2 linked regions of the Pseudosulfitobacter sp. DSM 107133 genome follow. The protein of the gene in region 1 interacts with the protein of each later gene in a pairwise test. Links are inferred from orthologs where the notes say so. Each region holds a gene or a part of one and is shown on either strand. Other genes may lie near its edges. The genes, in order: dnaQ and dnaE.

Region 1 (10,589 bases):
GGGAAAACGCTAGCTTTGGTATGTGCGGGCAGCACTGGACGCGGGCGCAGGCGCTGCGCCATCCGTTGTTCTGGTTCATGGTGCCCGCATTGCTGGGACCGTCGGCTTTTAGCACTGCGTTCTTCTTCCATCAGGTACATTTTGCCCAGGTCAAAGGCATCACGCATCTGTCACTGGTGGCGTTGTTCCCGATTTATACGGTGTGTTCCATCGGCTTTATGATCGTGTCCGGCTGGGCGCTAGACCGCTTTGGCACCGCGCGGCTGCTGCCGTTTTACCAGCTGCCGATGGTGGTGGCATTCACGCTGTTCGGGCTGGGGCAGGGGATTGTGCCACTGGTTGCCGGGTTCTTGTTTCTGTCGATGACAACGGGGGCGAATTCGACCCTGCCAAACGCCTTTTGGGCCGAATTCTACGGCACGCGCTATATCGGATCTATCAAGGCGATGGCAGCGGCGGTTATGGTGCTGGGGTCTGCCTTAGGTCCGGGCATCACGGGCATAATGATCGACGCGGGCGTAACCCTGAATGTGCAATATCTGGGGATCGCCGCCTATTTCATCTTTACGTCCGTAATGGTCGGGCTGGGCATCGCCCGCACCCGTGCCGAGGTGCCCTAGGGTCCAGACCCTAGCGCCGCTTGCGCAGGTAAACGTAATAGGCCCCCGTGCCCCCGTGGCGTATGTTGGCCGGGGTAATCTGCAAAACCGCCTGTGCCAGGGGGGCCATGGACAGCCATTGCGGCACCTGATGGCGCAATACGCCAAAGCGCACAGGGATCGGCCCACCCTCGTCGCGGGCCTTGCCCTTGCCGGTGATTACCAGAACCAGCCGTTTGCCCGATGCCTGCGAAGACAGAATGAACCGTGTCAGCGCCGGATGCGCGTGATCCAGCGTCATACCATGCAGGTCGATGCGCCCCTCTGGCTTCAGCTTGCCCCGCTTCATCTGGTCAAAGGCTTTGCGGTCCATCCGCACCTGTGCCTGCGACAGACGTTCGGCCACCGGGCGCAACACATCGCGGGTGATGACGGGTTGGCTGTTGAATGCAGGTTTGGGCACCGTTTCAAACCTTGGCGCAACACGCGGCTGCGGCGGATCGACTCGCGTGACCTCAAGCGCCTGCTTCATCGCGGCACCTGTGTCCAGTCGCTCGGCTTTTTCGGTGACCTTGCGCCACAACTCAAGCTCGTCGGGTTTCAACCGTCGCCGTGTCATATCGCGCTTTCAGGCAGCATGGCATAGGCGCGCTGGATGGGCAGCAGCACATACATCCGTCCCGGATCACGCAGCTTGCCTGCCGCGCGCCCTGCCTTGTCACCGGTACCAAAGAACACATCGGCGCGCTGCGCGCCCTTGATCGCCGATCCGGTATCTTGCGCGATCATCAGGCGGCGCAGTGGAAGCGCACCATCCTTTTCAATCCACACCGGCGCACCCAACGGCACAAAGGACGGATCAACCGCGATCGACCGCATCGTGGTAATCGACCTGTTCATCGCACCCAGCGGGCCACGGTCGGCAGGCACTTCGCTGACTTCACGGAAAAACACATATGAATCATTGTGGTACAACAGTTCGCGCCCGTCATCGGGATTGCGGCGCACCCAGTTCTTGATCACATCTGCGCTGACCTGATGGGCGTTATAGGTGCCGCGTCGCACCAGTTCGGCCCCGATGGAACTGTAATCACGGCCATTCGAGCCTTCGTAGCCGACCCGCAGAAAAGAACCATCCGGCAGGCGGATACGGCCAGAGCCCTGAATTTGCAGAAAGAACAACTCGACCGGGTCATCAACCCAGGCGATCTCTAACCCGCGCCCTGACATTGTGTCGCCGTCCAGAATGTCGCGTCTGGTCAGCCATGGACGGTTCACGCGGGCTTCGGGTGGCATGGAATAGACAGGAAAGCGAAAGCGCGGCGTTTGATGGCGCGATCCATCCAGTTCCGGTTCGAAATAGCCGGTAAACAAGCCATCATTGCCATCTTCGATCAGCACGGGACGGAACAGCAGTTCGAAGAAAGCGCGCGGCTCGGGATTTTGAGAGGCAAAGGCGCACAGGGCGCGCCAGTCCGGGTCTTTCAAATCCTGACAGGTGTTTTTGAATACGGCCAAAGCCGTGGCGTGGTCATCGGTCGCCCAGCCTTGCAGCTGGTCAAAACCAACGACCTGCACCCGTGTTTCTGACTGAACCGGTTGTGTCATCGCCGCCCCCGTAAGGATGCTGGCGACAACCCACCGCCAGATCACGCGTCTGTGGAAACCAGCAGCCAATTTGGATCATCCGAACCCATGGTCCGCGCAAAAGACCATGTGTCTTTCTGGCGTTTGATTTCGGTTGTGCTGCCCTCAACGATATCGCCGCCCTTGTCACGCACGGCAGAGGTCAGTTCGGCGACGAAACGTATGGTCAATTCAGCCTCGTTTGTTGCAGAGTCAAAGGTGGCTTCGGTCAGCTTGACCTCGCTGATGCCGATAAAGTTGACATCGATGGTCAGCCCCTGATCTTCGCGCGCGGCCACGCCGTCGACAAAGCTTTCATAGATCTCTTCGGACAGGAACGGCTGGATCTGCGCCAGCTCGCCCTTTTCATAGCCCAGAACGATCATTTCATAGGCACCGCGCGCGCCGCCGAGGAAATCCGACACGTTGAACGACGGTTCGACCCGTTTCATACCGGCCAGCGCTTTGGCGTCGTCACTGTCTTCGGGAACGTGATCGGTGATGTCCAGATCGGGACCACCTTCGATCACGGCGAATTCCGGGCGCGTCGCATCTGTCGCCTGTTTGCTCACCGGCGGCTTTTCAAAGCCGTCACGGGTGCCCAGGACACTTTTCAGACGCAGAATCAGAAAAATGGCGATGCCAGCCAGAACCAACAATTGGATTAGGGGCGTTTGCATTGAAAATAACCTCTTTCAGGCGGAAAAGTGGTAACCCGCGTTGTTGAGCATTATGTAGGTGCTGAGGCGCACCAAGTCCACCGCGCCCACAGGAAAGGATCGTTTGTATGTGGTTGTTTTTGGCATTTCTCGCCGTGCCATTGATCGAGATTACGCTTTTTATTCAGATCGGTGGTGTCATCGGGCTGGGCTGGACCCTGTTTATTGTCATCGCCACCGCCATTCTGGGCACCTATCTGCTGCGTCAACAAGGTATGCGTACTCTTGAAAAACTGCGCACCTCGGTGAACGAGCTGAATGACCCGACCGAACCGCTGGTGCATGGGGCGATGATCCTGTTTGCAGGCGCATTGTTGCTGACACCGGGGTTCTTTACCGACGCCGTGGGCTTTTCGCTGATGATCCCGCAAGTGCGGTCGTGGATGTTTCAGGCCATGCGTAGCCGGATCACCGTTTCGGGGTTTGCCACCGGCCCGCAACATGCGCAGCGCCAAGCCCAGCGCCCCGATGTGATTGATGCCGATTATCAGGACGTTACCCCCGACCGGCAAGAACCCAAGGGGCCATCGGGCTGGACCAAGCCGTAAGGCATGGCATTGAGCACCGACCGGCAACCTGCTATTGCGGGAAAAAGTTATTCAACAGGAGAATTCAATGGCTGAAACAGACGGTCAGGCACCGCAGCAACCGGCGCAACCGCAGATGCGCATATTGGGCCAATTCATTCGGGATATCTCGTTTGAAAACATCATGGCGCAAAAAGGCGCACCACAGGATGTGCAACCCGACGTGCAGGTTCAAGTCAACCTTGATGCCAAAAAGCGTACCGCAGAGAACCAGTATGAATCTGCCATCAAGCTGAACGTCACATCCAAAGCCAAAGACGGTGACGCCACGCTGTTCGTTCTGGAAATCGACTATGTCGGTATTTTCCACATCGAAAACGTGCCCGAAGACCAGATGCATCCGTTTCTTCTGATCGAATGCCCGCGCATGATTTTCCCATTCCTGCGCCGCGTGGTCAGCGACATCACCCGCGACGGTGGTTTCCCGCCGCTGAACCTGGAAAACATTGATTTTATTGCCATGTATCGCAATGAAATCGCGCGTCGTCAGGCGGAAAACCCGCCCAAAGCCGACGCTTGATCTGATAAACGCTGAGGGCCGATTGCGGCCTTCAGCGTTTCGCCCATAAAGCTGCGTCACCCATTTTCTCGACAAATGTAGCGTGCGCCCGTGCTTCTTCCTCTGTAATCCGAGACGGCAGCGCGGCGGGGCGCGGCTTGGGTGTCCAGTCGGGCACATCGGTTTGCGTTTTTTGCGAACCGCTTGCGGACAGCCCGAAATCAGGTTGCCGCCCGCCGATCAGCTCCAGATAAACCTCGGCCAGAATTTCACTGTCCAGCAAGGCGCCGTGCAGGGTTCGCGCATCGTTGTTGATGCCAAAACGGCGACACAGCGCATCAAGCGACGCGGGCGAGCCGGGAAAGCGTTTGCGCGCGATTTCCAGCGTGTCGATGGCGCGGTCATAGGGGATTTGGGGCAGGTTCATCCATTGCAGCTCGGCGTTCAAAAACTTCATGTCAAAGGCCGCGTTGTGGATCACCAGCTTGGCATCGCCGATAAAGTCCAGGAATGCCTGACCGACGGCCGCAAACTTGGGCTTGTCACGCAGGAAATCATCCCCCAACCCGTGCACCTGAAATGCCTCGTCGGGCATCGAGCGTTCGGGGTTGATGTATTGGTGATAGGTCTTGCCTGTTGCCATATGTCCCATCAGCTCGACCGCGCCGATCTCGACGATGCGATCTCCGCTGAACGGATCAAAGCCGGTGGTTTCAGTGTCCAGAACGATCTCACGCATCTTGTAAACCTGCCTTGATTGTCTGCACGATGGCCTGCACCTGCGCGCGGGCGTGATCCATCGTATCGGTGATGACGACATAGTCGGCCCGCGCGACCTTGTCATCGTTGGGCATTTGTTTTGCCTTGATCTGCTCGAACTGGGACAAGGTCATAGTGCCACGGTCCAGAACCCGTTTTTGCTGTATTTCAGCTGGAACAGAGACACATACAACGGCATCCATCGCCTTGTTCCCGCCGGTTTCAAACAGCAGGGGGATGTCGAACACCAATATGTCGGATTGCGCCGCGTCGATGAATTCCTGCCGGTCTTTTCCCACCAGCGGATGCACGATTTTCTCGATCCGCACCAGCAATCCCGGATCCTCGGCGATCAACGCACGCAGTGACGGACGCGACACGGCATTGTCGATCACCGCGCGCGGTTCCAGCGCGCGCATCGGCTCAACCGCGCTGCCGCCTTTGGCATAGATCCGGTGCACGGCGGCATCGGCATCCCAAACGTCACAGCCTGCCTCGGCGAACAATTTCGCGGTGGTCGATTTGCCCATGCCAATCGACCCGGTCAGCCCCAAACGAAAGCTCATCGCAAGGCCGCCGCGCGCGCTGCGCTGTCGACAACCGGACGCTGTCCGAACCAGCGTTCGAAGCCCGGCACAGCCTGATGCAAGAGCATGCCCAAACCATCCACCACCACACAGCCCTGCTCTTCAGCAGTGACCAGCAGCCTGGTCTTGAGCGGTGTATAAACCAGATCAGTCACCACCGTGCCGCGCCGCAACCCGTCCAGCGGAACCCGCAGTTCCGATTTTCCGATCATGCCAAGCGAAGTGGTGTTCACCGTCAACACCGCATCGTCCAGCATATTACCGGCCTGCACCCAGTCATAAACCTGCACCCGGCTGCCAAAGTCGGACGCCAGCCGTTCCGCCCGCACACGGGTGCGGTTGGTCAGCATGATTTCAGGCACCCCTGCGTCCAGCAGCGACGCCACAACCGCGCGCGCAGCACCGCCCGCCCCCAGAACAGCGGCCGGGCCAGATTGCGGCACCCAACCCGGCGCGCCGGACTTCAGGTTTTCCAGAAACCCGTAACCGTCTGTATTGTCGGCCTGAATCTTACCGTCTTTGCGAAAGATAATCGTGTTCGCCGCGCCAATCAGCGTTGCGCGATCGGTCACCAGATCGGCAATCTGCATCACGGCTTCTTTGTGGGGAATGGTGATGTTTACCCCGACAAAGCCCATGCCGGGAAGGGTGCGCAAAACCTGTTCCAGATTTTCCGGCTCGACATGCAAGGGGATGTAATACCCCTTCAGCCCCAAAGTTTTCAGCCAGTGGTGCTGCAACTGTGGTGATTTGGAATGGGCAACAGGCGCGCCGATCACGCCTGCCAGTGGAATTTTCGTATCAGTCACGCCTGAAGAACTCCTCGGACTGTGAGAAAGGCCAGAAGCTGTAAAAGTGGCATACCCAGCACGCTAAAGTAATCCCCTTCGATGCTGGCCATCAACCGCACCCCTTCTTCTTCTATCTTATAGCCGCCGACGCTGTGGCGGATGCTGTCCCAGTTGCGGTCAACATAGTCATGTACATAGGCATCCGACGCTTCGCGCATACGCACGCGCACCTGTCCGATGTGGCGCCAAATCGGTTCGCCGTTCTCACAGATCACCGCAGCCGACAACAAGCTGTGTGTATCGCCGCGCAGGGTGGTCAACTGTGCCACGGCCTGTTCGGGCGTTTCCGGTTTCGACAGCAACGTGCCACGGTGGTCCAGCACCTGATCGCAGCCCAACACAAATGTACCCGGCATCTTGTCGCTGATCTTGCGTGCTTTGATCTCGGCCAGAGTATCCGCAATGTCGCGCGGCCTGGCCTGTTCGGCCAGCATTCCCGCCTTAACACTTTCTTCATCAACGCGTGGTTTCATGACCTCAAAGGCGACACCTGCCTGTGTCAGCATTTCCGCCCGAATGGACGACCCAGAGGCAAGGATGATGGACTGTGGCATGTGGATAACCTTGTGCGAAAACCATGTGCAGCGCGTTGGTCCTTTTGTGGGAATTCTGCGCAGCGGGTTCAATCCCGAATTTCGCCGGCTTTTTGCCCGGCTTCACCGCCGTTGTACCCCCATGCACAAGGATAAGACAGCACCTGTTGGCGAAGATGTTATTGTTACAGTCTCCACAAAGTTATCCACACACCGTAGTGAAATTATCAGGTTTAATCATTTGAAATTAAATGATTATTTTTCCATTCTGCTTTGGTGGCAAATTCAGGGTAAAGTTTTCCCACTGTGCATAACCCGGTGTACGAACCATTAATCCACAGATTTCAAAGCCCCTACTTAATCATCAACCTTTCTTTTCTCTTCTATTTATTATTAGTAAGAGACCAAGAGCAGGGGGCCCCATGATCGACATTCTGAGCAACTGGTATCCCTACATCAAAGCGTTGCACATCATGTCAGTGATCGCGTGGATGGCTGGGTTGTTCTATCTGCCGCGTCTGTTCGTGCATCACGTCGAAACAGCCGGCCTGAGCGGGCCCAGCCATGACCTGTTCCTGATGATGGAAGAAAAATTGCTGCGGGTGATCATGAACCCCGCAATGATCTCGACCTGGCTCTTTGGCCTGCTGCTGGTGATGACACCGGGGATCGTCGGCTGGGATATGGTCTGGCCGTGGACCAAAGGGCTGTCGGTTCTGGCAATGACAGGGTTTCACATGTGGCTGGCACGCCAACGCAAGAACTTTGTCGCGGGCGAGGGGCTGAAAACCGGCCGCACCTATCGCATGATGAACGAGCTGCCAACGCTGCTGATGATCGTTATTGTACTGTCTGTGGTCGTGAAGTTCTGATTTTATTGACTCCGGCACCGCTTTTGCCTATCTGAGCGTAAGCACCCCGTTCGGGGACCGCATCTAGCGATATATTTTTGATTTGGGACAGCCAGGTTTGCGCCGGCTGCGACGTGTTTGCATGACAACTGAAACAATCGAAGCAACTGAAACAGTTGAATGCCTGACGTTGGCCGAGTTGAAGGCCAACAGCCCCAAAGATCTGCTGGCGATGGCCGAAGAGCTTGAGATCGAGAACGCCTCGACCATGCGCAAGGGCGAAATGATGTTCCAGATCCTGCGCGAACGCGCCGATGAAGGCTGGGATGTCTCCGGCGACGGCGTGCTGGAAGTGCTGCAAGACGGTTTCGGTTTCCTGCGCTCGCCCGAGGCTAACTATCTGTCCGGTCCCGACGACATCTATGTGTCGCCCGAGATGATCCGCAAATATTCGCTGCGCACCGGCGACACCATCGACGGCGGTATTCGCGCGCCGGACAATGATGAACGCTATTTCGCGTTGACAGATGTGGCGAACATCAACTTCGAAGATCCCGAAAAGGCCCGTCACAAGATCGCCTTTGACAACCTGACGCCGCTGTACCCCGACGAGCGCCTGACCATGGAAACCGACGAACCCGCGACCAAGGACCGGTCGGCGCGGATCATCGACCTGGTGTCGCCCATCGGCAAAGGCCAGCGGTCGCTGATCGTGGCGCCGCCGCGCACCGGTAAAACGGTTCTGTTGCAAAACATCGCCAACAGCATCGAACGCAACCACCCTGAATGCTACCTGATTGTTCTGCTGATCGACGAGCGGCCTGAAGAGGTCACCGACATGCAGCGTTCGGTCAAGGGCGAGGTTATCAGCTCGACCTTTGACGAACCCGCAACGCGCCACGTCGCCGTGTCGGAAATGGTCATCGAAAAGGCCAAGCGTCTGGTCGAGCACAAACGCGACGTGGTGATCCTGCTGGATTCGATCACCCGTCTGGGCCGCGCGTTCAACACCGTCGTGCCGTCGTCGGGCAAGGTTCTGACCGGTGGTGTGGATGCAAATGCCCTGCAACGCCCGAAGCGTTTCTTCGGTGCTGCACGGAACATCGAAGAGGGCGGCAGCCTGACCATCATCGCGACTGCGCTGATCGACACCGGCAGCCGCATGGACGAGGTGATTTTTGAAGAGTTCAAAGGCACCGGTAACTCGGAAATTGTGCTGGATCGCAAGATCGCGGACAAACGCGTGTTCCCGGCCATCGACATCCTGAAATCCGGCACCCGGAAAGAAGAGCTGTTGGTCGACAAAATCGATCTGGCCAAAACCTTTGTCCTGCGCCGCATTCTGAATCCGATGGGCACCACCGACGCCATCGAATTCCTGATTTCGAAGTTGAAGCAGACCAAGACAAATTCGGATTTCTTCGATTCCATGAACACCTGACCCTTGGGGGCGTGACCGATGGATACGATTTTCGCCCTTGCGACGGCGCAGGGCCGCGCAGGCGTGGCCGTTGTGCGCGTGTCGGGACCGTCAGCGCATAACGTCGGCCGCTTGTTGTGCGAGAGCCTTCCCGATGCGGGAAGCTTTGCTGTTCGCGCTCTGCGATCCGGCGGCGAGCTGTTGGATCGTGCGCTGGTGCTGACTTTTGCTGCGCCACACAGTTTCACCGGCGAGGATGTGATCGAATTGCATCTGCACGGCAGCATTGCGATCATTCAAAGGGTGCTGACCGCCTTGGGTGATTTCGATGGTGTGCGTCTGGCCGAACCGGGTGAATTCACCCGCCGGGCTTTGGAAAACGGCAAGATGGATCTGGCGCAAGTCGAAGGTCTGGCCGATCTGATAGATGCCGAAACCGAATTCCAGCGCGCCCAGGCCATGCAAACGGTCGAAGGGGCGTTAAGCAATGTGGTCGAAGAGTGGCGCGCGCGATTGATACATGCGGCGTCATTGCTTGAGGTGACAATTGATTTCGCGGACGAGGATGTGCCTGTCGATGTTGCGCCCGAGGTTACCGGACTGTTGGCAGATGTGATTGCGCAGGTTTCTGACGAGGTGTCTCGATCTTATATAGGTGAACGTGTGCGCGTCGGGTTCGAGGTGGCGATTGTTGGGCTGCCGAATGCCGGAAAATCAACTCTTCTCAATGCGTTAGCTGGACGTGATGCAGCGATTACGTCAGAATATGCGGGCACCACCCGCGATGTTATCGAAGTGCGGATGGATCTGGATGGATTGCCGGTCACGTTCCTTGATACCGCAGGCCTGCGCGAAAGCGACGATCATGTGGAAGCAATCGGGATTGAACGGGCGATTGCACGTGCCAGTAAAGCGGACCTGCGCGTGTTCCTGACGGATGATGTAACCGAATTGCCTCTTACGCCCTCACCGCACGATATTGTCGTGGCGCCAAAAGCGGATTTGCGCAGCGATGGGACAGGTGTTTCCGGTATCACCGGCGCGGGTTTGACTGTTCTTGTTCAGGATGTGAAGGCAGTCTTTTCCGGAATGGTCGCACAGGCCGGCCTGACGTCGCGCGTGCGTCACCGCACCTCGCTGCAATCCGCCGTCGCGGCATTGGAGCATGCGTCGCGCCTCGTCAATCAGGGACCAGAGGTATATGATTTTGCAGCAGAGGAACTTCGCACAGCGATTCGAAGTCTTGAGTTTCTTGTTGGACGTATCGACGTAGAGAATCTACTGGATGAGATCTTTTCCAGTTTTTGTTTGGGCAAATGACAGGAGTGTTTCACGTGAAACATTTTGACGTTGTGGTTATTGGTGGCGGTCACGCGGGCGCGGAAGCTGCCCATGCGGCTGCACGCATGGGTGCCAATACGGCGCTCGTGACCATGAACCTGTCTGGAATTGGCGTAATGTCCTGCAATCCCGCGATTGGTGGCTTGGGCAAGGGGCATCTTGTGCGTGAAATCGACGCTATGGATGGCGTTATGGGCAAGGTTGCGGACAAAGCGGG
Region 2 (11,682 bases), 3.2 Mb from region 1 along the record:
CTTGGGCTCTTGCAGCAGGCAGCGGATGATCTCGACCCTCTGGCGTTCGCCTGCTGACAGGTCCCCCACCAGACGATGCGGTGCCAGTGGCAGGCCATAGGTCTCCGACACTGTTTTGATCTCTGCCGCAAGCTGGCGCATCGGCGGTGCGTTCTCCATCCCCAGCGCGATGTTCTCGGCCACACTCAGCGCGTCGAACAGCGAGAAGTGCTGAAACACCATGCCGATCCCCGCCGCCCGCGCCGCGCGCGGGTCCGCAGGGGCAAAGCCCGCCCCGTTCAGCGCCATCTGCCCCGCGTCGGGTTTCACCAACCCGTAGATCATCTTGACCAGCGTCGATTTCCCGGCGCCGTTCTCGCCCAGCAGTGCGTGGACTTCACCCGGTTGGATGGTCAGGCTGACGTTGTCGTTGGCCACCACGCCCGGATAGGCTTTGGTCACGCCGGAAAGGTCCAGAAGGGCTGTCATGCGATCTCTTTCGTCTTGGCAGGCAAAGGCTTGCGCAACAGTAGTAGCTGTGCGGCCACGCCGACGGCAATGGCTTTGGGATGTTTTCCAAGGGCCGGATCGCCGATGGGGCAGGTAATGCGGTCAATTCGGGCAGGGGCGTGACCCAGCGCCGCCAGACGGCTGCGAAACCGCGCCCATTTGGTGGCCGACCCGATCAGCCCCGCAAAGGCAAACTCGCGGCCCAGCAGATGGTGGCACAGTTCCAGATCATAGTCATGTTCGGGCGTCATGATGTAATGCGCAGCGCTGTCATCGGCACCCGCCAGTACGTCGGTGGGCACCGCATCGGTGCGGGCAATCGCACCCGGCAATTGCGCCAGTTCGCCCGCGCGCACATCGCTGACCAGCACGTCGTACTGCGGCAGCCCGTTCAGGACACCAGCCAGCGCCCGCCCCACATGGCCCGCACCGTAAATCACCACCTGCTGACGTTCCTGCCACAGCGACTCCGCCATCCAGCCGCCCTGATACATCGCAGGCAGCGGTAGGCCGCCGTCAGCGGCCCGTGCACAGGCGCGTTGCATCAGTGTGGGCATGTCCTCGGCGCCTTTGACCCGTCGCGCCCAGACGCCTGCATATTCTGTCCCGATGGCCCGAAACCGCGCCGCGTCGAACCATTCCAGCACGATCACCACAGCCCCGCCGCAGCACTGGTTCAGCGTCGGCCCAAGCGCCAGCTTTTCGACCCGCGCGGGCGGGGCGTCCTGTTCCAGCATCGCGCGCGCATGGCGGATCGCTTCCAACTCCAGCCGCCCGCCGCCGATGGTGCCCGACAGACCGTCACCCCAGACCAGCATCGACGTGCCCGCCGTTCGGGGGGCCGACCCGCGCACGTCGGCCAGCACAATCCGCACGACGCGGTCCTGTGTCTCGATGGCGTTGCCAATGGCATCCAGATCCATCATGCGCCGCGCGCCCGGTGAACGGCGGCCAGCATCTGTTCGGCGGTGGCGGGCGCGTGCAGATCGGGATAGGCGTCGCCACAAGAGGCCACCGCATCCGACAGGGCCATCAAAGTGGCAATGCCCAGCATCAAGGGCGGCTCGCCCACCGCCTTGGATTTGTAAATCGTATCGGCGCGGTTCTCGCCGTCCCACAACGCCACGTTGAACACCTCGGGCCGGTCGCCGCAGGCGGGGATCTTGTAGGTCGACGGCGCATGGGTGCGCAACGCGCCGGTGTCGTCCCAGACCAGTTCCTCGGTCGTCAGCCAGCCCGCGCCCTGAATGAACCCGCCCTCGACCTGTCCGATGTCCAGCGCCGGGTTCAGCGACGCACCGGCATCATGCAGGATATCCGCCCGCAGCATCCGGTTCTCGCCGGTCAGCGTGTCCACGGCCACCTCGACCGCCGCAACGCCGTAAGCAAAGTAAAAGAACGGGCGGCCGTGTCCCTTGATCCGGTCCCACGAAATCTCGGGCGTTTTGTAAAAGCCGGTCGACGACAGGCTGATCCGCGCCTGATGCGCCAGTGCCGCCACCTCGGCAAAGCTGTAGTCGGCGCCACCCGCCGTCACCCGTCCGTTCTTGAACACCACATCGGCAGGGCTGCATTGATGCAACTGCGCCAGATGCAGCTCGATCCGTTCCCGTATGGTGTCGCAGGCATTGCGCACCGCCATCCCGTTCAGGTCAGACCCGGACGACGCCGCCGTGGCGGATGTGTTGGGCACCTTGGCCGTGTCCGTCGCCGTGATCCGCACGGCCTCCATCGGCACCCCGAACCGGCTGGCCGCCACCTGCGCCACCTTCTGGAACAACCCTTGCCCCATCTCTGTGCCGCCGTGGTTCAGATGGACCGACCCGTCGGCATAGACATGCACAAGCGCCCCCGCCTGATTAAGATGCGTCAGCGTGAACGAAATCCCGAACTTCACCGGCGTCAGCGCCAGCCCCTTGCGGATCACACCGCCGCGCGCGTTCCACGCATCCACCGCCGCCCGCCGCGCGGCATAGTCCGAGCTTTCCTCCAGCCGTGCCAGCATCTCGTGGCCGATGAAGTCGTCCACCTCTTGCCCGTAGGGTGTGGTCTGTATCTTTTGGCCGGAAATATCCCCGCCGGAGGCATAAAAGTTTGCCCGCCGCACCGCCGTCGGATCGGCGCGCAGGGCATGGGCCACGTGATCGACGATCCGCTCCATCCCCAGCATCCCCTGCGGCCCGCCAAAGCCGCGAAAGGCGGTGGCGGACTGGTGGTTGGTTTTCCAGCGGTGGCTGGTGATACGCACCGCAGGCAGGTGATAGGCATTGTCGGCGTGCAGCATCGCGCGGTCTGCCACCGGCAGCGAAAGGTCCATCGCCCAGCCACAGCGGGTGTCGTGGCGCACGTCCAGCGCCAGAATGCGCCCCGCGTCGTCATAAGCCACGTCATAGGTGATGCGGAAATCGTGGCGCTTGCCGGTGATGATCATGTCATCATCACGGTCATAGCGCATCTTGCAGGGGCGGCCCGTCGCGCGGGCGGCTATCGCGCAGGCAACCGCAAGCGCGTTGCCCTGGCTTTCCTTGCCCCCAAACCCGCCGCCCATGCGCCGCGTCTCGACCCGCACGGCGTGCATGTGCTGCCCGATGGCCTCGGCCACCTTGTGCTGGATTTCCGACGGGTGCTGGGTGGACGAATGCACATGCATGTCGCCGTTGTCACCGGGCAGGGCGAGCGCAGCTTGCCCTTCGAGGTAAAAGTGTTCCTGCCCGCCGATCTCCATCACGCCAGACAGACGGTGCGGGGCATCGGCAAAGCCTGCGTCGAGATCGCCGCGCGCATAGATGCGTGGGCCGTCCTCGAACCGGCTGTCGGCGGCTTCAGCCTGTTCTATGGTCAGGATCGGGGTGGTCTTTTCGATCGTGGCATCGCCCAGACGCGCCGCGCGGCGCGCGGCACCGTGGCTGGTGGCGATGACCAGAAACAGCGGCTGGCCAAGATAGTGCACAGCATCCGTCGCCAGCAGCGGCTCGTCATGGTTCGAGGGCGACACATCGTTGTCAAAGGGCAGATCGGCAGCCGTCATCACCGCAACCACACCGGGGGCGGCGCGCACCGCCTCAAGGTCGAGCGCAGTCAGCGTTCCGGCAGCGACGGTGCTGGTGCCAAAGGCCAGATGCAGCGTATCCCGAGGCGTTGGGATGTCATCGACATAGCGGGCGGCCCCCGTCACATGCAGGCGGGCGGCGTCGTGGGGCAGGGGTCGGGCGACACTCATGCGCGGACCTCCAGCACCGATGTTGGCGCGCCTTGGTCTTCGGACCATGCCCGCAGCAGCATGTTCTGCGCGGCCTCCATCCGGTAGGCGGCACTGGCGCGCATGTCGGAGAGGGGGGTAAAGTCTTGCGTCAGTGCGGCCATTGCGTCGCGGACAGTGTCGTGGCTCCACGGCTGGCCGGTCAGCGCCGCTTCGGCCTTGTGCGCGCGTTTCGGGGTTGCGGCCATGCCGCCAAAGGCAAGACGGGCGGTTTTGACCGTGCCATCCGCAACTTCAATCCAGAAGCATCCGCAAACGGCGGAAATGTCCTGATCAAACCGTTTCGACAGCTTGTAGCAGCGCAGGTGGTCTGCACCCCGTGGCAGGGTGATGTGGGTCAGGAATTCGCCCTTTTGGCGGTCCTGTTTGCCGTAGTCGATGAAGAAATCGACAATGGGCAGGCTGCGCGTTTCTGCACCGCGTTGAAGGTGCAGCGTCGCATCCAGCGCGATCAGCGCCGGTGGCCCGTCGCCAATGGGCGAGCCGTTGGCGACATTGCCGCCGATGGTCGCAGCATTGCGCACCTGCGCGGATCCATAGCGGCGGATCAGCTCGGCAAAGGTCGGGTGGTGTTCGGCCATAACGGGGTGCAAGTCCGACAGAGTGGTCATCGCGCCGATGGTGATCACGTCGTCGCTGACCGTCACACCGCGCAGGCCGTCCACATGGCTCAGGAACGCGGTCTGCCCCAGATCACGCATTTGTTTGGTCACCCACAGGCCCACATCCGTGGCACCCGCGATCAGCGTGGTGTCGGGGTGGGCGGCGTACCAGTCGGCAAAGGCGTCGAGGGTTGTGGGGTGGCTTGGGGGCGCTGCCCCCGCCTGCGGCTCCCCCGGGATATTTGGGGCCAAAAGAAGCGGGGTGTCGTGCATATGGGCGGGGACGGGGGCGCTTTGGGCCGCTTTTGCGGCGCGGACGATCGGGGCATAGCCGGTGCAGCGGCACAGGTTGCCCGCCAGCGCGGTGTCATGGTCGGTGCGTCCGTTCAGGTGGTTGGCCGCCATCGTGGTGATAAATCCGGGCGTGCAGAATCCGCATTGCGATCCATGGTGGTCGATCATCGCCTGTTGCACCGGGTGCAGGGTGCCATCGGGGGCGCTGATACCTTCGACGGTGCGAATGGCTTTGCCCTGCAGTTGTGGCAGGAACAGGATGCAGGCGTTCAGCGGGCGGGCGCTGTCGGCATCGGTGACGATCACCGAACAGGCCCCGCAATCGCCTTCGTTGCAGCCTTCCTTGGTGCCGGTCAGGCCGCGCGTTTCGCGCAGCCAGTCGAGGAGTGTCGTCGTGGGGGTGACATCTGTCGCCGTGACGTCCTCTCCGTTCAGACGAAAAGACACGTTCATGTGGTTCTGACCTGCCACCCTACCAAGGCCCGACAAGGCGCGACGTCGATGTGGCGTAGACGGCGCGCGGGCGTGTTGGCAATCAGCCTAGGCGGGCAAAGCCTTGCATTGCAAGAGTTTTGGCGCGGGACCCTGAAACAGGTGCCGTAAAGTGGCGCAAAATGCGTCATCGCTCTGGCAGGGGGTGCGGGGCGGGGTTAGGGTTGCGCCATGTCAAATGATCCCCGATTCATTCACCTGCGCACCCATTCCGAGTATTCCCTGCTGGAGGGCGCGCTGCGGCTGAAAAAGCTGCCCGACCTGTGCAAAAAGCACGACATGCCCGCGCTGGCGCTGACTGACACCAATAACATGTTCGCGGCACTGGAATATTCCGTGACCCTGTCGGGGGCGGGCATCCAGCCGATCATCGGCTGTCAGGTGGATGTGACTTGGGTCGAGACCCGCCCCGGCGACCGTCCGCGCCTGCCTGCGGGACTGGTGCTGCTGGCCCAGAACGAGACGGGTTACGAAAACCTGATGAAGCTGAACTCGTGCCTGTACCTCAAGGGCGACGGGCAATTGCCGCAGGTCACGCTGGACGAGCTTGAGGCACTTTCGGCGGGTCTGATCTGTTTAACCGGCGGGCCGGAGGGGCCCGTGGGCCAGCTTTTGCGTGCAGGCCAGCGCCCGGCGGCACAGGCGATGATGGACCGGCTGGCGGCGGCATTCCCGCAGCGTTTGTATGTCGAATTGCAGCGCCATCCCGGACCGGACGGCCAGCCCGACGCGGAAAAGCTGACCGAGCGGCCGTTTGTCGAGATGGCCTATGCGATGGAGTTGCCGTTGGTCGCCACCAACGACGTTTATTTCCCTGCCTCGGATATGTACGAGGCGCATGACGCGCTGATCTGTATTGCCGAGGGCGCCTATGTCGACCAGCAGCAGGACCGCCGCCGCCTGACCAACCAGCATTATTTCAAATCGCAATCCGAGATGGTGACGCTGTTTGCCGACTTGCCGGAAGCGGTGCAGAACACGGTCGAGATTGCCAAACGCTGCGCCTTCATGGCCTATCGCCGCGATCCGATCCTGCCGAAGTTTGCCGATGACGAGGTGGTCGAGCTGCGCCGTCAGGCCAACGAGGGCCTGCAAGCGCGGCTGGCGGTGATCCCGCACGCGGCCTCGGTGGAAGACTACCAGAAGCGGCTGGATTTCGAGCTGGACATCATCGAAGGCATGGGGTTCCCCGGCTACTTCCTGATCGTTGCCGATTTCATCAAATGGGCCAAGGACGAGAATATCCCCGTGGGCCCGGGCCGTGGGTCGGGGGCGGGCAGCCTTGTGGCCTATGCGCTGACCATCACCGACCTTGACCCGCTGCGCTATGCGCTGCTGTTCGAACGGTTCCTGAACCCCGAACGGGTCAGCATGCCCGACTTTGACATCGACTTTTGCATGGACCGCCGCGAAGAGGTGATCCGCTATGTGCAGCAGAAATATGGCCGCGACAAGGTGGGGCAGATCATCACATTCGGTGCGCTCTTGTCCAAGGCGGCGGTGCGCGACATCGGGCGTGTGTTGCAGATGCCATACGGGCAGGTTGACCGGCTGTCGAAACTGATTCCGGTCGAGGGGGTCAAACCCGTCAGCATCGCCAAGGCGCTGATCGACGAGCCGCGCCTGCGCGACGAGGCGCGCAACGAAGAGGTGGTCAAACGGCTGCTGGATTACGGCCAGCAGGTCGAGGGATTGTTGCGCAACGCATCGACCCACGCCGCCGGTGTTGTGATCGGTGACCGTCCGCTGGATGCGCTGGTGCCGCTGTACCAGGACCCGCGGTCTGACATGCCCGCAACGCAGTTCAACATGAAATGGGTCGAACAGGCCGGTCTGGTCAAGTTCGACTTTCTGGGCCTGAAAACCCTGACCGTGATCCAGAACGCTGTGGACCAGATCCGGGGCGCGGGGCGCGACCTGCACACCTCGGCGGATGGCACGCAGCTTTATGAACCCGCGCCGGGGACCGAGAACGACATCAACGCCATCCCGCTGGATGACGAGGCCTCCTACAAGCTCTACGCCGCTGCCAAGACCGTCGCCGTGTTCCAGGTGGAATCCAGCGGCATGATGGACGCGCTGAAAAGGATGAAGCCGACCTGTATCGAGGACATCGTGGCCCTTGTGGCGCTGTATCGTCCCGGTCCGATGGAAAACATCCCGACCTATTGCGAGGTCAAGAACGGCCAGCGCGAGCGCGAGAACCTGCACCCGACCATCGACCATATTCTGGACGAGACCCAGGGCATCATCGTTTATCAGGAACAGGTGATGCAGATCGCGCAGGAAATGGCGGGCTACAGCCTTGGCGGTGCCGACTTGTTGCGCCGTGCGATGGGTAAGAAAATTCAGGAAGCGATGGACGCCGAGCGGCCCAAGTTCCTGGAAGGTTCCAAGGCCAATGGCGTCGACAAGGACAAGGCGATGGAGGTCTGGAACCTTCTCGACAAATTCGCCAACTACGGTTTCAACAAATCCCACGCGGCGGCCTATGCGGTGGTCAGCTATCAGACCGCATGGCTCAAGGCGAACCATCCGGTCGAGTTCATGGCCGGTGTGATGAACTGCGATATCCACCTGACCGACAAGCTGGCGATTTATTTCGAAGAGGTCCGCAAGGCAATGGGCCTGCCGTGGGTGCCGCCCTGTGTGAACCGCTCTGATGCGACGTTCAAAGTGGTCGACGGCGCGCTGGTCTATGCGCTGGGCGCGCTGAAAAACGTGGGCGTCGAGGCGATGAAGCTGGTGACCGAAGGGCGCAAGGTGGACGGCGTGGACAAGCCCTTTGCCACGCTCTTTGATCTGGCACGCCGCGTCGATCTGAAGCGTGTGGGCAAGCGTCCGCTGGAAATGCTGGCGCGTTCGGGGGCGTTCGACCAGCTCGACAACAACCGCCGCCGGGTGTTCGATGCGCTGGACGCGCTGGTGCAATATTCCGCCGCGATCCACGATCAGAAGAATTCCAATCAGGTGTCGCTGTTCGGCGAAGCAGGTGATGACCTGCCCGAACCACGGATGATGCCGGGTGACGATTACCTGCCCGCCGAACGGCTGAGCGAAGAATTCAAGGCCGTGGGCTTTTACCTGTCGGGTCACCCGCTGGACGATTACGCCGGTGCGCTGAAACGCAAGGGCGTGCAGACGCTGGACGAGGTGCTGGCCGATGTGGAACGGCGCGGGGCCAAGAACGCCAAACTGGCGGGCGTGGTCGCGGGCTGTCAGATCCGCAAGTCGGCCAAGGGCAACCGCTTTGCCTTTGCGCAGCTTTCGGACACCACCGGCGCCTACGAGGTCACGCTGTTTTCCGAAGCGCTGGAGAAATCGCAGGATTTTCTGGTGACCGGCGCCAAGGTGATCATCACCGCCGAGGCGACGATGGAAAGCGACCAGTTGAAGCTGCTGGCGCGGTCTGTCGCGCCGATTGATGCGGTGGTGGCCGATGTGGGCGGCATGGGGCTGCGCGTGTTCATCAACGATGCAGGGGCGGTCGGCTCGATTGCCTCGGTGCTGGAAGGGGCGGCGCAGGGCCAGCGCGCCATCGGGCGCGGCCCGGTGCAACTGTGCCTGATGGGCGCAGGGCTGAACGGCGAGGTTGACGTGGAACTGGGCGATGATTTCCCGGTGAACCCGCAGATCAAGGGCGCAATCAAAAGTCTGGGTGGCGTGGTCTCGGTCGAGGAGATCTAGGGCCGGCGCGGGGGGAGGCGGCGCAGTTGCATTCCGAACTTCTGGTCGGCACGAAACCCCAATTTTTCATAAAACCCGCGCGCGCCGGTGTCCTGACCGGTCAGCAGCATGATCTTGTAGGCGTTCTTCGCCCAGGCGGACTCAGTGGCGGCGTGCATCGTGGTGTTTGCATACCCCAGTCCCCGCATGGCCGGTTGTGTTACCACGTTTTCGATCAGGGCATAGGGGCGCCCTGCACGGGTCATGTTGGGCAGAATGTGAAGCGTGACGGTGCAAGCAAGCGTTTCGTTCACGAATGTCCCAAAGACCGATGTGCCCGGGTGGTCAAGAAGTCCGGCGAATTGTTTGGCATCTGCGACGGGATCACCGTCTGATAGATGTGCCAGAAGGGCTGCCGCTTGCGCGTAATCCGACAAGGTGAGCAGGCGCGTGGTCATGAACTGCGCCAGCCCGCCTCCATCATCGCTGCGCGGTAGCTGGGGGCGGTGCGCATGCTGTCGCCCAGCCCCTTGTCCATCAGCAGCGCGTGCATCTTGTGCAATTGCCAGCAGGGCACATGCATCACCATGTGATGCTCCAGATGATAGTTGACATAGTAGGGCGCAACCAGCGCGCGGGCGACGGGGCCCGCATGGGTCGTGCGCACGTTCTGCAGCGGATTGTCCGACCGCTCGACCGCGCCGTGTTCCGCGATGTTGCGCACGCGCAGGACGAACTGGAACCACGTCAGATAGGGCAACAACCAGAACGCCAGCCCCCACCACCAGTCTCCGATCAGGCCGATGGCAACGGCAATGCCGATGAACACCGGAAAGGCGCGGCCCAGCATGTTGGATTTGAACGCCTGCGCCGATTGCGATTTGGCCGCATCAATGGCGTCGTCGTCGCCCGCGAGCCGGATGAACATCGTGATCTGCCCGAGCAGTTGCCTGATCCCCGTCTGCCCGGTCAGATCGCGCAGAAACTTGCGTCGCATCGAGGCATGGCTGGTCGGGAACTTCTCGCTGAGGACAAGGTCGGGGTCCTTGTCGGTCTGGGTAAAACGATGATGCGTCAGGTGATAGTGCCGATAGGCGTGCAGGTCTGCCATGATCGGCCAGCCGCACAGCCATTCGCCGACCCGGTCGTTCAGCCAGCGGGATTTGAACAGGGCGCTGTGCGCGGCCTCGTGCATCAGGATCGCCAGACCCAGTTGCCGCGAGCCGATCAGGATCACCGCCAGCAGGAAGGTCACGGGATTGGGCCACAGCGCGAACAGGCCGATCGCCAGCACAATCGTGCCCCAGCAATGCGCCACCAGCCAAGCGCCCATCAGGTTCGAGCGTCGGGCAAGGGGGCGAATCTCGTCGCTGGTCAGATAGGCTTTGCCGGGTGTCATGGGGCCAGCGTGGGGTGTGCAGGCCCTTTGCGTCAAGCAGGACGCGACGTTGCCTTTGGGGCTCTGCCCCCGGCGCTGGCGCGCCGTCCCCGGAGTTTGTCTGGCAAGATGAAGGGTTTAGTGCCAGTCGAAGAAGTCGGGACCGGCCTTGGCCAGAAGCTCCTGGGCCAGATCGCGGCCCATCTCGGCACCTGTTGCTATAGGGCCGGTACGGGTGCCCTTGATCGCCTCGGACCCGTCGGGGCGCAGGACCTCGCCGCGCAGGGTCAGCGTGTCGCCATCCAGCAGGGCAAGGCCGGCGATGGGGGTTTCGCACGACCCGTCCAGCGTGGCGAGAAAGGCACGTTCGGCGGCGAGTCGCTGGCCTGTGGCGGTGTCGTGGATGGCCAACAGCAATTGCGCGGTGGCGGGATCGTTTTCGCGCCGCTCGATGCCGATGGCCCCCTGGGCGATGGCGGGCAGCATGTCGGCGGGGTCGATGGGGGTGGCGGGCACCTCTGTCATGTTCAGGCGGTTTAGCCCCGCAGTTGCCAGAAACGTCGCCACGGCCACGCCATCGTCCAGCTTGCGCAGGCGGGTTTGCACGTTGCCGCGAAATTCAACCACGTTCAGGTCGGGGCGGCGGTGCAGCAGTTGCGCGCGACGGCGCAGGGACGAGGTGCCGACGGTGGCCCCCTGCGGCAGGTCCGCAATGGCGCTGTAGGTGGGCGAGACAAAGGCGTCGCGCACATCCTCGCGCGGCAGGTAGGTGTCCAGCAGCAGGCCGGCAGGCTGCTCGGTGGGCATGTCCTTCATCGAATGCACCGCGATGTCGATCTTGCCTGCCGACAGGTCCTGTTCGATCTCGCGGGTGAACAGACCCTTGCCGCCGATCTCTTTCAGCGGGCGGTCCTGGATCATGTCCCCCGTCACCTTGATCACCACGATCTCGAACGCCGCCTGCGGCAGATCAAAGGCGGCGGCCAGCCGGTCGCGCGTTTCATAGGCCTGTGCCATCGCCAGCGGCGATCCACGGGTGCCGATTTTCAGGGGGCGGTCGGGGGATGGCAGGGTCACGTCGCGCGGCCTTTGGTTGGAAAAAGGTGTGTCACGGTGTCCTGCCATTGCAGGCCCGACTTGACAAGTGCCCCGCGCCAATAGACCTCACCCCTGACAACAAGGGGACAGCGGATGACCGGGAACAAAAAGATTTTGCGCGCACTTGCAGGCGAGACGCTGGACGTGCCGCCGATCTGGATGATGCGGCAGGCGGGGCGCTATCTGCCCGAGTACAAGGCGACGCGCGCACAGGCGGGGGATTTCCTGTCGCTGTGCTACAATCCCGAACTGGCCTGCGAGGTGACCTTGCAGCCGATCCGCCGCTATGGATTCGACGCCGCGATCCTGTTTGCCGACATCCTGCTGGTGCCGCAGGCGCTGGGTGCGGACCTGTGGTTTGTCACCGGCGAAGGCCCGCGGCTGAGCACGGTCACCACGCAGGC

The links.
Region 2: the proteins of dnaQ (region 1) and dnaE interact in binary tests that used the Escherichia coli proteins (3 or more experiments, as listed by UniProt). The link is inferred for Pseudosulfitobacter sp. DSM 107133 from one-to-one orthologs.

What each region holds. Positions count from the first base shown.
Region 1 is NZ_CP085154.1:39,524-50,112, forward strand. The notes cover bases 2,927-5,925. They hold dnaQ (DNA polymerase III subunit epsilon), read right to left. Parts: upstream 4,770-5,925; coding sequence 4,083-4,769; downstream 2,927-4,082. Other genes in these bases: DSM107133_RS00200 (FxsA family protein), read left to right, coding at 3,013-3,492; secB (protein-export chaperone SecB), read left to right, coding at 3,560-4,051; coaE (dephospho-CoA kinase), read right to left, coding at 4,762-5,355; DSM107133_RS00220 (shikimate dehydrogenase), read right to left, coding at 5,352-5,925. Also shown: DSM107133_RS00180 (MFS transporter), read left to right, coding at 1-620; DSM107133_RS00185 (Smr/MutS family protein), read right to left, coding at 631-1,218; DSM107133_RS00190 (MltA domain-containing protein), read right to left, coding at 1,215-2,207; DSM107133_RS00195 (Tim44/TimA family putative adaptor protein), read right to left, coding at 2,249-2,905; more of DSM107133_RS00220, read right to left, coding at 5,926-6,185; DSM107133_RS00225 (nucleoside triphosphate pyrophosphatase), read right to left, coding at 6,182-6,781; DSM107133_RS00230 (CopD family protein), read left to right, coding at 7,183-7,632; transcription termination factor Rho, read left to right, coding at 7,754-9,052; tRNA uridine-5-carboxymethylaminomethyl(34) synthesis GTPase MnmE, read left to right, coding at 9,071-10,351; tRNA uridine-5-carboxymethylaminomethyl(34) synthesis enzyme MnmG, read left to right, coding at 10,366-10,589. UniProt on the Escherichia coli protein: DNA polymerase III is a complex, multichain enzyme responsible for most of the replicative synthesis in bacteria. The epsilon subunit contain the editing function and is a proofreading 3'-5' exonuclease.
Region 2 is NZ_CP085154.1:3,201,727-3,213,408, reverse strand. What follows is about bases 4,932-9,023. They hold dnaE (DNA polymerase III subunit alpha), read left to right. Parts: upstream 4,932-5,307; coding sequence 5,308-8,823; downstream 8,824-9,023. Other genes in these bases: DSM107133_RS15990 (GNAT family N-acetyltransferase), read right to left, coding at 8,820-9,023; xdhA (xanthine dehydrogenase small subunit), read right to left, coding at 4,932-5,097. In the rest of the region: DSM107133_RS16015 (ABC transporter ATP-binding protein), read right to left, coding at 1-468; xanthine dehydrogenase accessory protein XdhC, read right to left, coding at 465-1,415; xdhB (xanthine dehydrogenase molybdopterin binding subunit), read right to left, coding at 1,412-3,709; more of xdhA, read right to left, coding at 3,706-4,931; more of DSM107133_RS15990, read right to left, coding at 9,024-9,260; DSM107133_RS15985 (fatty acid desaturase family protein), read right to left, coding at 9,257-10,201; hemC (hydroxymethylbilane synthase), read right to left, coding at 10,319-11,305; hemE (uroporphyrinogen decarboxylase), read left to right, coding at 11,372-11,682. UniProt on the Escherichia coli protein: DNA polymerase III is a complex, multichain enzyme responsible for most of the replicative synthesis in bacteria. This DNA polymerase also exhibits 3' to 5' exonuclease activity. The alpha chain is the DNA polymerase catalytic subunit.